Regions from separate parts of the Cupriavidus sp. MEYA8 genome, predicted to be linked through region 3. Evidence: predicted binding sites of a transcription regulator. Region 3 holds the regulator's gene; each other region holds the start of a gene.
The links. Region 3 encodes HrcA, which represses chaperone genes, less so after heat shock. Its sites were predicted from a motif close to TTAGCACTCNNNNNNNNNGAGTGCTAA; they were not measured.

Region 1 (3,277 bases), 400 kb from region 3:
GGATACCGACTGAACAGGTGAAGCAACTGGTTGCCGCCAACACGGACGTGCCGCTACTGCCGGTGCTGGGCGATCCAGGCGTCAATGTCCTGAAGCTGAACCTTGCATTGGATGTCATCGCACGGCAGTAGCACGGTGCCGGTGATGCGGGACGATTTCGCTGCGTGCGGGATCGTCCCGCCTGTGTGCAACGACGATGCCGCGCAGGTGCGCGGCGGCACTGGCTCGCCTGCGCGGGATCCCGGCACCTTTACTGGATCTGTACACGGGCACTGCGGCTTTTGATGCCGTTTTTACGCGTCAGCCCATATCGTGGCGAGGCTCCCGGCAACGGGGGATTCCATCAACTCTCGTCACATCAACAATGACTGACCTGCGCCATACCGCGGCCGCACTGCTCGCCTGTTCCGCAACTTCCGTTCTCGTCTTCGCTGCCATGCCCGCCATGGCGCAATCCCAGCCTGACGCCGAGGCATCCCCGCATACCTTCACGACTAACGTCACGGTGGCTACCGACTACCGCTACCGCGGGCTGATGCAGACGAACCGCCGGCCGGCGATCCAGGGCGGGTTCGACTACAGCCATGCGAGCGGCTTCTACCTCGGCAACTGGAACTCGAGCATCAGCTGGCTGGGCGACAGCAATGCCGAGGTGTCGGCCCCGATCGAGATGGATTTCTACGGGGGCTACAAGAATACGTTCGCTGGCGACTGGACCTACGATGTCGGCGTGCTGCAGTACTACTACCCGGGCGACTATCCGGCCGGCTACACGCGCCCATACACCACCGAGGTGTACGCGGCCCTGGGCTACGGTCCCGTGACGCTCAAGTACTCGTACGCGCCGACCAATCTCTTTGGCTTCGCCGACAGCAAGCACAGCTGGTATGCAGACCTGACCGCCAACGTGCCGCTTGATGTCTGGGACCTCACGCTGAACGCCCACGTGGGTTACCAGAAGGTGCAGGTCGCCAATGCCTCGTACGTGGACTGGAAGCTCGGCCTGACCAAGGACTTGGGCAACGGACTCGCGCTGGCTGTGGCCTACATCGACACCAATGCCGACAAGGCGGTGTACACCAATGCCAAGGGCCGCTACATGGGCCGTGGCACCGCATGGGCTTCCCTGACCAAGACGTTCTGAGCGCGCCTTGCCGGCGCCGCCGGTTCTTGATATCGATTTAATGCGTCGGCCTGATCTACCGCCTGCCGTTGCGCCCAGCAAGTTCCGCGCTGGTTCAGAGGCTGGAGGAAGCCATGGCTGTCCTCCCTCCGCTTTCCATGGCACGGGACAAGCACCTGACGGCCTGAAGGCTTGCCACCCGTTGCCCCCGGGACTGTTGAGACACGCCGTTCCCGCCGCTCCCACCTCAAATTCCCTCCGTCCGGGAAAACCCCCATTTGGCCGCTGTCTTGAAATGGCCATACCCCGTCCCTATAATTAGCACTCGTCGGGGGTGAGTGCTAACAGCATTCTGTGCCCCTTGCGACACCTGAAAATATCAGACGGCCGTCGCCTCGGTAGCCGGCCGATTGTGATTAAACACTCACTTTTGTATCTAGGAGTCCGTATGAACCTGCGTCCTCTGCACGACCGCGTGATCGTGAAGCGTCTGGACAACGAAACCAAGACCGCGTCCGGTATCGTGATTCCCGACAACGCTGCCGAGAAGCCCGATCAAGGCGAAGTGCTGGCAGTCGGTCCCGGCAAGAAGGATGACAAGGGCAACAACATCGCCCTCGACGTCAAGGTTGGCGACCGCGTGCTGTTCGGCAAGTATGCCGGCCAGGGCGTGAAGGTGGAAGGCCAGGAACTGCTGGTCATGCGCGAAGAAGACATCATGGCCGTGGTGAACAAGTAATCACCAACTGACCGCCACCCGTACAGATTTCAGGAGATTTCAAGAATGGCAGCTAAAGACGTAGTGTTCGGCGACGCCGCACGTGCCAAGATGGTCGAAGGCGTGAACATCCTCGCCAACGCCGTTAAAGTGACCCTGGGCCCGAAGGGCCGCAATGTGGTGCTGGAGCGCAGCTTCGGCGGCCCGACCGTGACCAAGGACGGCGTGTCCGTGGCCAAGGAAATCGAGCTGAAGGACAAGCTGCAGAACATGGGCGCCCAGATGGTCAAGGAAGTGGCTTCCAAGACCAGCGACAACGCCGGTGACGGTACCACCACCGCTACCGTGCTGGCCCAGTCGATCGTGCGCGAAGGCATGAAGTTCGTTGCCGCCGGCATGAACCCGATGGACCTGAAGCGCGGCATCGACAAGGCTGTTGCCGCCGCCGTGGAAGAGCTGAAGAAGGTCAGCAAGCCCACCACCACCAGCAAGGAAATCGCCCAGGTTGGCGCCATCTCGGCCAACAGCGACACCTCGATCGGTGAGCGCATCGCCGAAGCCATGGACAAGGTCGGCAAGGAAGGCGTGATCACCGTCGAAGACGGCAAGTCGCTGGCCGACGAACTGGAAGTCGTGGAAGGCATGCAGTTCGACCGCGGCTACCTGTCGCCGTACTTCATCAACAACCCGGAAAAGCAAGTTGTCCAGCTGGACAGCCCGTTCGTGCTGCTGTTCGACAAGAAGGTTTCGAACATCCGCGACCTGCTGCCGGTGCTGGAGCAAGTGGCCAAGGCTGGCCGCCCGCTGCTGATCATCGCTGAAGACGTCGAGGGCGAAGCCCTGGCGACCCTGGTGGTCAACAACATCCGTGGCATCCTGAAGACCGCCGCCGTCAAGGCCCCGGGCTTCGGCGACCGCCGCAAGGCCATGCTGGAAGACATCGCCATCCTGACCGGCGGCACCGTCATCGCCGAAGAAATCGGCCTGACGCTGGAAAAGGCTACCCTGAACGACCTGGGCCAAGCCAAGCGCATCGAGATCGGCAAGGAAAACACCATCATCATCGATGGCGCCGGCGACGCCGCTGCGATCGAAGGCCGCGTGAAGCAAATCCGCGCCCAGATCGAAGAAGCGACCTCGGACTACGACCGTGAAAAGCTGCAAGAGCGCGTGGCCAAGCTGGCCGGCGGTGTTGCCGTGATCAAGGTTGGCGCTGCCACCGAAGTCGAAATGAAGGAAAAGAAGGCCCGCGTGGAAGACGCCCTGCACGCCACCCGCGCTGCGGTGGAAGAAGGCATCGTCCCCGGCGGCGGTGTGGCCCTGCTGCGCGCCCGCGCTGCGATCTCGGCACTGACCGGCGACAACGCCGACCAGAACGCCGGTATCAAGATCGTGCTGCGCGCCATGGAAGAGCCACTGCGCCAGATCGTGCTGAA
Region 2 (3,277 bases), 780 kb from region 3:
TTCGCGGCGCTGCTGGTCGACCATTACTTCAAGTTCGTGCCGCAGGTCTGACCGGCCTTGCCACGCTGCGGGCTGCGTCATCTTGTCGCGGCCGGCGCAGCGCGGCGGCGCCATCGGCGATACTGGGTGCTTTCGCCGACCTTTCCATTGCTGATCGTTCCACACAAGCTTTCGCGCATGCCCAGACCCGCTTCCGGCCTGTTCTCAGCCTTCCGCCGCTTTTCCCTGGTTGCCGCGCTCGCGCTGGCGCTGGCAGCCTGCGGCCAGCAGAAGGCGTCGTTCCGCAATGTCGATATCAGCGGCGCGGCGGATTTCGGCAAGGATTTCTCGCTGCCCGACCACAATGGCAAAGTCCGCACCATTGCCGACTTCAAGGGCAAGGCGGTGGTGATGTTCTTCGGCTACACCCATTGCCCCGACGTATGCCCGACCACCATGGCCGAGCTCAAGGCGGTGATGGAGCAGCTGGGCCCCGATGCCGACCGCGTCCAGGTGCTGTTCGTCACGGTCGATCCGGAGCGCGACACGCAGGCGCTGCTGGCGCAGTACGTCCCAGCATTCGACCCGCGCTTCCTGGGCCTGCGCCCGGCCGACGACGCCGCGCTGCAGAAGCTGGCCAAGGACTTCAAGGTGTTCTACGCCAAGGTGCCGGGCAGCTCGCCCAACAACTACACGGTGGATCACTCGGCGGGCAGCTATGTATTCGATCCGGAAGGCCGGCTGCGGCTGTTCATCCGCCACGGCCAGGGGCCGGAGCCGATCGCGCACGACCTGAAGCAGCTGCTTTCCTGACGCCTGACGGTGCGGCATAACGTCGCACCGCTGCGATCGCAGGCAAAAAAAAGCCGGTCCACTTGGACCGGCTTTTTGCATGGGTGCCCGGCATCAGGCAAATGCCTGCAGCGCCCCTTTCATCTTCTTCATCGCCGCGGCTTCGATCTGGCGGATGCGCTCCGCCGAGACGCCGAACTCGGCGGCCAGCTCATGCAGCGTGGCGCCGCCCGAGCCGTCGTCGGCCACGTTCAGCCAGCGCGCCTCGATGATCCGGCGGCTGCGCTCGTCCAGCCGGCCCAGCGCTTCTTCCAGGCCTTCGACCTGCATGCGGTCCTGGCGCTTGGCTTCCAGCACGCGCGTGGGTTCGTTGTGGTTGTCAGCCAGGTAGGCGATGGGGGCGAATTCCTCTTCGCCGTCGTCGACCTGGCCTTCCAGCGCGAGGTCGCCGCCCGACAGGCGGGTTTCCATCTCCATTACTTCTTCCGGCTTCACGTTCAGCTCGCGCGCCACGGCCTCGACCTGCTCCGGCGTGAACGTGTGCGAACCCTGCTTGTGGCTGCGCAGGTTGAAGAACAGCTTGCGCTGGGCCTTGGTGGTTGCCACCTTGACCATGCGCCAGTTCTTCAGCACGTACTCGTGGATCTCGGCCTTGATCCAGTGCATCGCATACGAGACCAGGCGTACGCCCTGCTCGGGATCGAAGCGCTTCACGGCCTTCATCAGGCCGATATTGCCTTCCTGGATCAGGTCGGCGTGCGGCAGGCCATAGCCCAGGTACTGGCGGGCGATCGACACCACCAGTCGCAGGTGGGACATCACCAGCTGGCGGGCGGCATCGACGGAATCGTTATCGCGGAGATCGCGCGCCAGGCGCTGCTCTTCCTCCGCGGTCAGCAACGGAATTCGGTGGACAGCCTGGATATAGCTGTCGAGATTGCCCACGGTCGCCGGGAAGGTCAGCGCAAAGCTGCTCCCGCTACGGGGCGCCGTCGGCAGACGGCTAGTCGTCAGGGTTTGTTCGGCAGACAAGACTGCGTTCACTCAATCGCTCCTTTCGCATCCGGCGGTTGGGTTGCCGGGTCATGTCCCGCACGTCCTTGTGGGAACGGCGGCGGCACTGCAACACATCTTAGCACTCCATCCGGGTGAGTGCTAATTGGAGTCCCAACGGTCTTGATAGTTCCCGTCGATTGACTCACCGCATAGAATAGCAATAACGCTATGAAGCGGCTTCGGGGATACTCGTGGCTGGGTACACTCGTGTTAGAGCGAATGTGTGCCCGCCGGTTCTGCATGCCAGTGGAATGATTTGTTGCGCCAGCGGCTACACTCGACGCAAGCGGCGGCAAGCTGGCACGCTTGCCGATCTCTCATACTCCGGAGGAGCTATGTCTGCTATCGAACACTTGTTGAAACCGCATGTGCGCGACCTGGGCGATTTCACCGTGCGCCGCCTGCTGCCGGCCGCTGCGACCCAGACGGTCGGGCCATTTATCTTCTTCGACCATATGGGGCCGGTGCAGATGCCGCCGGGCGAGGGTGCCGATGTGCGCCCGCATCCGCATATCGGGCTGGCGACCGTCACATACCTGTTCGAAGGCGAGATCATTCACCGCGACAGTCTCGGCAGCGAGCAGGCGATCCGGCCGGGCGACGTCAACTGGATGACTGCCGGCCACGGCATCGTCCATTCGGAGCGCTCGCCCGATTCCGCGCGCGCCGACGGCGCGCGCCTGCACGGCATCCAGACATGGGTGGCATTGCCGCAGTCGCACGAGACCGACGAACCGTCCTTCTTCCACCATCCCGCTGCAACGCTGCCGCGCATCGAGCGGCCGGGGGTGCGCATGGTGGTGATCGCCGGCGATGCCTTCGGCAAGACTTCGCCGGTCAAGGTCTTCAGCCGCACCCTGTACGTGGCGATCGAGCTGGATGCGGGCGCGAGCGTGGAGATCCCCGCCGACCATGCCGAGCGCGGCATCTACCCGGTGGACGGCGCGGTGTCGCTGGACGGCGAGCCGCTGCCGGCCGAGCACATGGTGGTGCTGACGCCCGGGCAGCCGGCGCTGCTGATGGCGACGGCGCCTTCGCGCGTGATGCTGCTGGGAGGCGACCCGACCGACGGCCGCCGCTTCATCTACTGGAATTTCGTGGCCAGCAGCAAGGAAGCCATCGAGTCCGCTGCCAGACGCTGGGAGGACGACCAGTTTCCGCGCGTGCCGGGCGACGAGCGCGAGCGCATCCCGCTGCCGGCGCGCAAGCCCTGAACCGGGCGGTCCGGGCTCAGACCGCGCTCAGACCGCGCGTTTAGACCGGACTGGCCCAGGTGACGCGGGTGCCGAGCTTCAGGCACTCGCGGATGGCTTCGACCTGCGTGGCGATTGGCGCCGGCACCGGCACGGCGCCATCGAGCACGCGCCGGATCCATGCCGCGGTCAGGCCGGCATCATTGCCGGGCGGCAGATCCGGCACTTCGGCCAGCGATCCGCCGGAGGGATCGACC
Region 3 (3,277 bases):
ATTGACGCTGGCGTCGCGCGCGCTGGCCACTTCGATGGTGACCTCGGCATCGTGCGGCAGCACGATCGGGCGGTTCGACAGCGCGTGCGGGGCGATCGGCACCAGCACCACGCCCGACAGCGTCGGGTGCAGGATCGGGCCGCCGGCGGACAGCGCGTAGGCAGTCGAGCCGGTCGCGGTTGACACGATCAGGCCGTCCGAACGCTGGTTGTACATAAAGTTGCCGTCAACGGACACCGCCAGCTCGACCATGCCGGAAATGCCTGAGCGGTTCACCACCACGTCGTTCAGCGCCAGCGCCGAAAAAATGACGCTGTCGTCGCGCACCACGCGGGATTCGAGCAGCAGCCGGTTCTCGGCCTCGTAGCGGCCGTCGAGCATGTCGGGCAGCACCGTGTGCACGTCTTCCAGCGCGATGTCGGTCATGAAGCCGAGCCGCCCGTGGTTGACCCCGATCAGTGGCACGTCGTACCCGGCCAGCTGGCGGGCAATGCCCAGCAGCGTGCCGTCGCCGCCCAGCACCACCGCCACGTCGGCGTGCTGGCCGATTTCCTCGGCCGACAGGGCAGGGTAGGCGGTCAGCCCGGTGGCCAGCGCGGTCTCGCGCTCGAACACCACATCCTGGCCGTTGCGCAGGATATAAGAGGCGATCTCCTCCAGCGGTCCTTCGATGCCGGCAGTCGAGTAGCGGCCCACCAGGGCGACGGTGTTGAACGAAGTGCGCAAGGCGCTGGCTCTCGGGGGGGCGGACATGCCGGGATTAGACCATACCGCCGCTGCCGTTGCCAGCAGGCGCCGGCGCCGCAACCCAGGCGGGGCGCCAGAAGGTCTAAAACTTGCGTAAAATCGGGGCATCATGGATGAACGTTCCAAAACGCTGCTCAAGACCCTGATCGAGCGCTACATCGCCGAAGGCCAGCCGGTCGGGTCCCGCACCCTGTCGAAATTCTCGGGGCTGGACCTGTCACCCGCGACCATTCGCAATGTGATGTCCGACCTGGAGGAAATGGGCTTTATCGCCAGCCCGCACACGTCGGCCGGCCGCATCCCGACGCCGCGCGGGTACCGGCTGTTCGTCGATTCCATGCTGACGGCCAAGCCGCTGGAGCGCAACACCGAACTGGCCGAGCTGACCGGCCAGATCCAGGGCCAGCTCGGCGCCCAGCAGCTGGGTCCGCAGCGCATGATCACGGCGGCAGCGCGCACGCTGTCCAACCTGTCGCACTTCGCCGGCGTGGTGATGACGCCCCGGCGCGCGCAGGCGTTCCGGCAGATCGAATTCATGCGCCTGTCCGACAAGCGCATCCTGCTGATCATCGTCAGCCCCGAGGGCGACGTGCAGAACCGGATCATCCAGACCGAGCTGTCGTATACCCCGGCCCAACTGATCGAGGCCGCCAACTACTTCAACTCGCACTACACCGGCATGAGCTTCGACGCCGTGCGCAGCCACCTGCGCGTCGAGCTGCAGGACCTGCGCCGCGACATGTCGCAGCTGATGCAGGCGGCGGTCGAGGCCGGCAGCGTGGCCGACGACGAGGAAGACGACCACGTCTATATCAGCGGCGAACGCAAGCTGCTCGAAGTGGAAGACCTGTCTTCCAGCATGGACAAGCTGCGCCGGCTGTTCGACGTGTTCGAGCACAAGACCAGCCTGCTGCAGCTGCTCGATGTCTCCAGCCACGCCCAGGGCGTGCAGATCTTCATCGGCGGCGAGAGCCAGCTGGTGCCGCTGGAAGACATGGCGGTCATCACCGCGCCGTACGAGGTCGACGGGCAGATCGTCGGCACCCTCGGCGTGATCGGCCCGACACGCATGGCATACGAGCGCGTGATCCCGATCGTAGACATCACCGCGCGGCTGCTGTCCAGCGCGCTGAGCCAGAACCAGTGACGCGGCTGGCCGGTCTGACAAGCTGCCCCATTCCTACCGAGCGCCACCTGCGCTGGCGCGCCGCCATGGCGCGTTGCCGGCCGCGCGCCAACCCGGAAGCGACATGACGTTTTCACCCGAACCGGTTTACCAGCACGGGCAGGCGCCGCGCACGGCGATCCTGCTGGTCAACCTGGGTACCCCCGATGCGCCCACGCCCAGGGCGGTGGGGCGCTACCTGAAGGAATTCCTGTCCGACCCGCGCGTGGTCGAGATCCCGCGTGCCGCCTGGCTGCCGCTGCTGCATGGCGTGATCCTGCCGCTGCGTTCGCGTGCGTCGGCGTTGAAGTACGAGTCGATCTGGCTGCGCGAGGCGCATATGACCGGCTCGCCGCTGCTGGTCTACAGCGAGCGCCAGGCCCATGCGCTGCAGCGGCTGCTGAACCAGAACGGCCACGAGGTGACGGTGGCGTGCGCCATGCGCTACGGCAACCCGTCGATCGCCTCGGTGATGGAAGCGCTGCGCCGCCAGGGCTGCGAGCAGGTGCTGGTGCTGCCGATGTATCCGCAGTACTCCGGCACCACTACCGCCACCGCCTTCGACGAAGTGTTCCGCGTGCTGGGACAATGGCGCAACCAGCCCGAGCTGCGGCTGGTCAAACATTTCCATGACCACCCCGCTTATATCTCGGCGCTGCACCAGCAGGTCGGGGCCTACTGGTCACGGCACGGCATGCCCGATTTTGCGCACGGCGACAAGCTGATCCTGTCGTTCCACGGCGTGCCGCGGCGCACGCTCGAGCTGGGCGACCCGTATCACTGCGAGTGCCTGAAGACCGGCCGGCTGTTGGGGGCCGCGCTGGGCTTGCAGCCGGGGCAATATCAGGTGACGTTCCAGTCTCGTTTTGGCAAGGCGGAGTGGCTGCAGCCGTACACGGCCCCGACGCTGGCGGAGCTGGGCAAGGTTGGCGCCGGCCGGGTCGATGTGTTCTGCCCGGGTTTCCCGGCGGACTGCATCGAGACGCTCGAGGAAATCGCGATGGAAGGGCAGACCGAGTTCAAGGTCGCGGGCGGCAAGGATTTCCACTTTATTCCTTGCATGAACGACGCGGCGCCGTGGGTGGCGGCGATGGCGGAGATTGCCCTGCAGCACCTGCAGGGATGGCCGCTCAACACGCCGCACCCGCATGAGCTGGAAGCGCGTCGCTCGCGTGCGCAGACCCGGGGAGCCGCAGCATGAACGTGGATTTTGAAGCGGATGCGCGCCAGCGCATCGACAAATGGCTATGGTGCGCGCGCTTCTTCAAGACGCGCTCGCTTGCGGCCGAGGCGGTGGAGCGGGGCAAGGTGACCGTCAACGGCCAACTGGTCAAGAACTCGCGTGAAGTGCGGCCCGGCGACAAG

Region 1: groES (co-chaperone GroES) is a predicted target of HrcA. The motif match lies at 1,442-1,468, and genes of this name have one in related genera.
Region 2: rpoH (RNA polymerase sigma factor RpoH) is a predicted target of HrcA. The motif match lies at 1,904-1,930, and genes of this name have one in related genera.

The regions. Positions count from the first base shown of each region.
Region 1 covers NZ_CM181221.1:703,193-706,469, forward strand. Annotated here, with positions in the region: gene kdpC (potassium-transporting ATPase subunit KdpC) at 1-131, shown strand, start outside; gene AC5WJ1_RS03250 (TorF family putative porin) at 365-1,144, shown strand; gene groES (co-chaperone GroES) at 1,572-1,862, shown strand; gene groL (chaperonin GroEL) at 1,908-3,277, shown strand, end outside.
Region 2 covers NZ_CM181221.1:326,055-329,331, forward strand. Annotated here, with positions in the region: gene cyoE (heme o synthase) at 1-51, shown strand, start outside; gene AC5WJ1_RS01530 (SCO family protein) at 178-792, shown strand; gene rpoH (RNA polymerase sigma factor RpoH) at 886-1,815, opposite strand; gene AC5WJ1_RS01540 (pirin family protein) at 2,163-3,041, shown strand; gene ybiB (DNA-binding protein YbiB) at 3,082-3,277, opposite strand, start outside.
Region 3 covers NZ_CM181221.1:1,107,887-1,111,163, forward strand. Annotated here, with positions in the region: gene AC5WJ1_RS05100 (NAD kinase) at 1-753, opposite strand, end outside; gene hrcA (heat-inducible transcriptional repressor HrcA) at 857-1,894, shown strand; gene hemH (ferrochelatase) at 1,998-3,113, shown strand; gene AC5WJ1_RS05115 (RNA-binding S4 domain-containing protein) at 3,110-3,277, shown strand, end outside.